Regions from separate parts of the Paramixta manurensis genome, predicted to be linked through region 2. Evidence: predicted binding sites of a transcription regulator. Region 2 holds the regulator's gene; the other holds the start of a gene.
The links. The regulator CRP, encoded in region 2, controls carbon source genes, mostly activating them, when cyclic AMP is high. The targets are predictions, from matches to a motif close to ATGTGANNNNNNTCACAT.

Region 1 (3,149 bases), 1.9 Mb from region 2:
TGACTTACTTCACCGCAGATAAATCTAAATATCCCGACAGATCACGCTGTTCTGCCCGTGGCAGATAGGGCAACTGCCCCAACAACGGTGCCGGGATCTTTTCGCTAAGCACGTTAATGATTTCAGCATAATGCGCCAAACCGGGATTAATCCGGTTCGCTACCCAGCCTAGCAGCGGTAACCCATCATTAATAATCGCCTGCGCGGTGAGTAATGCGTGGCTGATGCAGCCCAATTTAATTCCAACCACCATCACTACCGGCAACTGCTCCTGCACCGCCCATTCAGACAGCGGACGCATATCGTTCATCAGACTACGCCAACCGCCGGTTCCCTCAATCACCACCACATCCGCCTGGGCGTTGAGCGCTTGTAAACCGGTGCTGAGATGCGTGTAGTTAATCACCTCAGGATGTACGCAGATTTCATCTTCCTGCAGCGTAATAGGATTGATGGCCTCATACGGTAACGAAAGGGTCGAAGTGGCTTGTAGTATCAGCGCATCCTTATTTCGCAACCCATCATCGGTTTGATGACTACCTTTGGCGACGGGTTTATAGCCCACTGCACGGGGATAATCGACCGCCAGTTTTTGCAACAATGCACGCGCGACAACGGTTTTGCCAACCGCAGTATCCGTACCGGTGACAAATATACGACTCAACATGAGGAAAACTCCGGCAGGCTAACAACCTGAAATAGATAATCTTTAATCAATGGTTTTAGCCAGGAATTTTATGAGATTGCAGGTGACTACGGCTTGCGCTAACGCAATCTTTTGCTAATAAAGAAAAAACATTAGCCCTGTAAAAGTTTGACCAGCAACTCACCGCTATACATCGCATCCTTGACCAGGGCGGCGCCTGGCATGGTTCCGACATTAAGAAACTGGGTGGGCTCAACGTCAATTTCGGCGCTGTAGTCTGGCAAAGCCTGCTGACGAATGCAGGCGGTGATGACCGGATAGAAAACTTCCGCCGCGCGATTGAGTGGCGATCCGATAAGAATTTTTTGTGGATTAAACAGGTTCACCATCATCGCCAGGATGCGGCCAATACTATTGCCGACGCCGGTAATAATATCTTTCGCCAATTGGTCGCCCGCCAACGCGGCATCACACAGGGATTCAACCGTTAACGGCTGGTGTTGCAGCGTGGAGTGTGGGGAGGCGTGCAGACGCTGTTCCGCCAATTCAAGCATACTTCCAATACTGGCGACGGTTTCCAGACAGCCATGGTTTCCGCAATAGCACTGCCTGCCATAAGGGTCCACCTGAGTATGGCCAATCTCAACCAGTGAACTGCGGCTGTTATGCAGCAAACGCCCGCCGGTGATCACGCCCGCGCCGACGTTATGGTCGATAACCACCTGAATAACATCATCCGCGCCACGAGAAGCGCCAAACAGCGACTCGGCAATGGTCCAGGCACAAATATCATGCTGAATATAGACCGGTAACCCGGTGCGCCTTTCGAGTTCAGCACCGAGCGGCATATCCTCCACCTGATAAAAAGGCATACGGTGAACGATCCCTTTTTTGGTATTAATAATGCCGGGTAATGTGATAGCAATAGCCGTTAAGCGTTCTAGCTTGTTTTGCTGGCGGATAAAAAAGCGATCGATTTCGCCAATGATCCGGGTCAGCAGCGGTTCGGTGGCTTGAGAAGGGAGCGGAACGCCCTCTTCAACCACCAGTTTGCTGCTTAAGTCACGTAGCGCCAGCGTCATTTCCCCGCTGCCGATACGCACCGAGAGATAATGCCAGGCATCGGTGTCCAGAATAAGCCCCACCGCCGGGCGCCCGCGACTCCCAACCTCTTGAAACTCGGTTTCTTGTACTAAATGGGCTTCCAGCATTTCACGCACAATCTTAGTGATACTGGCCGGGGCAAGTTGGGCTCGTTTGGAAAGTTCGATGCGCGAAATTGGGCCAAATCGATCTATCAGGCGATAGACCACACCAGCGTTTGTCTGTTTGATCTGGTCGATATGGCCAGGCTGACTATCCGCTATCACAAACCTGCTCCCGCTTATTTTCGCGCTTCTAAATAAACCCATTTCGGCTATGGTGGAGGAGGAATGAGGTGCCGTCAAATATTTGATTCGATATGTGATTTACAGCACATAAAACGTCATAAAGCGCGTGGAAAAACAGCAATCCCGCGCCGCCCAACGTAACGTTAATCGTTAAAAAGAAACTTCATCATATGTTGCATTGCCGCACTCACCTCGCGTTGTTTTGACCAAACCAACCACACTTCGGAGAGCGCATCCGTCTCTTGTAAAGGTATCCATACCACATCCGCCAGCCGAACCCGGCTGAAGGAGGCCGGTAAAATGGAGATCCCTAACCCGGTGGAAACCAGTCCAAGGATCGTCATCGCTTCGCCGACCTCTTGTGTGATGTAGGGTTGAATGTGATAACGCTGCAGCAGGGTCAGAATTTCGCTATACAACGCGGTTCCCCCTCGCGCATCGAAGAAAATAAACGGTTCCGCAGACAGCGCCTGGATGGAGACCTGCTGCCACGAAGCCAGCGGGTGATCGCGGTGAACCACTGCGCACAATGGTTCGCGTAACAACAATCGATATTCAAGCGTTTCTGGTAGCGGTGTGTTGCGCATTACGCCCAAATCGAGCCGTCCATCATTAAGCGGTTCCAACTGTTGGCGGGTGTTAATCTCTTGCATCTGGATATGCACATTGGGAAAGCGTTGGCGAAAAGTCGACAACGCATCGGAAACTGCGGCGATAAAAGGTGCCGAAGAGGTAAAGCCAACCCGTAATTCCCCTTCATCGCCCAAATGTAGGCGCGCCGCACGCTCGGCGGCTTGTTCAACGCTGACCAAAATGGTGCGGGCATCCTGTAAAAACTGCTGCCCGGCGGCGGTGAGCCGTACGCTGCGGTTGGTACGGGCAAATAGACGCGCGCCGATCTCTTGCTCCAGCTTCCGGACTTGTTGACTCAACGGCGGTTGGGAAATATTCAATCGCAACGCGGCACGTCCAAAATGCAGTTCTTCCGCGACGGCAATAAAGTAACGTAGATGACGCAATTCAATATTCATATTTTAAAAGAATCATTTGAGATTATTAATATATTATACAACATAATCCGGTTTACTTATGCTTTAGAGATTGAAATTAAA
Region 2 (3,149 bases):
ACCAGCCTCGCGTTTCGTAAGATTTTCCAGCAGTTGGATTTACATGCCGCTGAACTGGAAGGGGATAGCTTCCACCGCTATACGCGCCCGGAAATGGATATGGCCATTCGCAAAGCGCGTGATTTAGGGCGGCACATCAGTTACTTCGGCCCGGAGGCGAATGATTTCGGCCTGCTGGAACAAACCTTCGTCGAATATGGCGAGAATGGGCGCGGTAAATCGCGCAAGTATTTGCACACCTATGATGAGGCGGTGCCGTGGAATCAGGTGCCGGGTACGTTTACGCCCTGGCAGCCGCTACCAGAACCTACCGACATCTTGTTTTATGAAGGCCTGCATGGCGGCGTGGTAACCCAACAGCATAATGTGGCGGATAAGGTCGATTTGCTGGTAGGCGTGGTGCCGATCGTTAACCTTGAATGGATCCAAAAATTGGTACGTGACACCAGTGAGCGCGGCCATTCGCGTGAAGCGGTGATGGATTCGGTCGTGCGTTCAATGGAAGATTACATTAATTACATTACGCCGCAGTTTTCACGCACGCATATTAACTTCCAGCGCGTTCCCACCGTCGATACCTCAAACCCGTTCGCTGCCCGCGGCATTCCATCGCTGGATGAGAGCTTTGTGGTGATTCATTTCCAGGGTCTGGAAGATATCGACTTCCCTTATTTATTGGCGATGTTGCAAGGTTCATTTATCTCGCACATCAATACGCTAGTGGTTCCGGGTGGAAAAATGGGGCTGGCCATGGAGCTGATTATGTCGCCGCTGGTGAAACGGCTGATGGAAGGCAAAAAAATCGAGTAATGCCAGAAGGATGCCGGGCCCCGGCATCCCATTATCGTTGGCGCAGGATCACAACGCCACAACCTCATAGCTATGGGTAATCTCAACGCCTTTCCCTAGCATGATAGCCACCGAACAATATTTTTCCGCCGATAAATCTACCGCCCGCGCGACCGCTTTATCGCTCAATGCCTTACCGCTAACGATAAAATGCAGATTGATATGGGTAAAAATACGCGGCGCTTCTTCCCGACGCTCCGAGCTGAGCTTGACTTCACAATCCGCCACCTCATTACGTCCCTTTTGCAGTATCGAAACCACATCAATCGCGCTACAGCCGCCCGCCGCCATCAGCACCATTTCCATTGGGCTTGGCGCTTTATCGCCTGAGTTCCCATCCATCAGTACCTGATGACCCGATGAGGATTCTCCCAAAAAGGTCAGCCCTTCAACCCACTTAACTCGCGCCTGCATCGCACTTCCTCCTAACCTTTCTCTGACATGTCAGACTACGCTTACCCGAATAAAACGGCAAACATCAACGATTCCCGTCATGCTGAAGCGAGACAACAGAAGACAGTAGCCTAAAGCTGTGCTACAAACAAAGCTGTAATATTTCGCCATTAAAAGCGAAAACGGGACAATTTGATGAGCTTAGCTCGAAACAGAGGCCCGGAAAATTTCCTGCCAGGAAAATGTTTGAATATTTCCACGCCTAACAGGGAACTTTGCCCTGTGTTTAGGGCACGATTACAACAGAGGATAACAGCGAATGGTTCTCGGCAAACCGCAAACAGACCCTACACTCGAATGGTTCCTGTCACATTGCCATATTCACAAATATCCATCCAAAAGCACGCTAATTCATCAAGGTGAAAAGGCCGAAACGCTCTACTACATCGTCAAAGGTGCCGTAGCCGTGCTGATCAAGGATGAAGAAGGCAAAGAGATGATCCTCTCCTACCTCAATCAGGGTGATTTCATTGGCGAGCTTGGCTTGTTCGAAGAGGGTCAGGAACGTAGTGCGTGGGTCCGTGCAAAAACGGCCTGTGAAGTGGCTGAAATTTCCTATAAGAAATTCCGTCAGTTGATTCAGGTTAACCCAGACATCCTCATGCGCCTCTCTTCGCAAATGGCGCGTCGCCTCCAGGTCACATCGGAAAAAGTGGGTAACCTCGCTTTCCTCGACGTGACGGGACGTATCGCACAAACTTTACTCAATCTGGCAAAACAGCCCGACGCGATGACACATCCGGACGGCATGCAAATTAAAATTACGCGTCAAGAGATTGGCCAGATCGTTGGCTGCTCACGCGAAACCGTCGGGCGTATCCTGAAAATGCTGGAAGACCAAAATCTGATCTCCGCGCACGGCAAAACCATCGTCGTCTACGGCACGCGCTAAGCTCTCTAAACCCACGGCGTGATACCTGGTATCGCGCCGTTTTTTTATACTGTGATAAGCGGATGTGGCGGCGAATAATTTATCACCCTGAAGTCAATTATGCGTTGCGGCAAACGTTGGTGCTCTGTTTGCCGGTCGCGATTGGCTGGCTATTTGGTAACTTACAACAGGGTCTGTTGTTCTCGCTGGTGCCTGCCTGTTGCAATATTGCCGGTCTGGATACGCCGCATAAGCGCTTTTTTAAGCGCCTGATTGTCGGCGGCACCTTATTTGCCACCAGCAGTTTCCTAATCCAGTGGTTGACGCAACACGCAATTCCCTTACCGGCTATCTTGCTTGCCATGCCGCTATTACTGGGCGTGACCGGAGAAATCAGCCCGCTCCATGCGCGTCTACTGCCGGCCTCACTGATTGCCGCCATCTTTACCCTCAGCCTGATCGGCCGCATGCCGATCTGGGCACCACCGCTTCTCTATATTGGCGGAACTATTTGGTACGGCTTCTTTAACTGGTTCTGGTTTTCGCTGTGGAAAGAGCAACCAATGCGTGAAACGTTGAGCCTGCTCTATCGTGAACTCGCCGACTATTGCGATGCGAAATACACCTTACTTACCCGTTTAACCGATCCGGAGAAAGCGCTGCCGCCGCTGTTGGCGCGCCAGCAGAAAGCGGTCGACCTGATTAACATGTGCTATCAGCAAATGCATATGTTGGCCGCCAACCGAAACAATAGCCATAAACGCCTGACGCGCGCGTTTCAGGTCGCGCTCGATCTACAAGAACATATTTCGGTGAGCTTGCATCAACCGGAAGAAGTACAAAAGCTGGTAGAGCAGAGCCATGCTGAGGCGGTGATCCGCTGGAACGCCAACCTGATCTCTGCCCGGTTACGCGAGCTGGCCGATGACATTCTCTACCACCGGCTGCCCGATCGTTTCACGATGGAGAAACCTTT

Region 1: the regulator CRP is predicted to act here: its motif matches at 2,109-2,126, upstream of mlc (sugar metabolism global transcriptional regulator Mlc).

Annotation. Positions count from the first base shown of each region.
Region 1 covers NZ_CP054212.1:2,256,547-2,259,695, reverse strand. The annotation lists gene bioD (dethiobiotin synthase) at 5-667, opposite strand; gene mlc (sugar metabolism global transcriptional regulator Mlc) at 799-2,016, opposite strand; gene PMPD1_RS10975 (LysR family transcriptional regulator) at 2,181-3,068, opposite strand.
Region 2 covers NZ_CP054212.1:373,098-376,246, reverse strand. The annotation lists gene PMPD1_RS01710 (phosphoribulokinase) at 1-810, shown strand, start outside; gene PMPD1_RS01705 (OsmC family protein) at 859-1,263, opposite strand; gene crp (cAMP-activated global transcriptional regulator CRP) at 1,562-2,194, shown strand; gene PMPD1_RS01695 (YccS/YhfK family putative transporter) at 2,257-3,149, shown strand, end outside.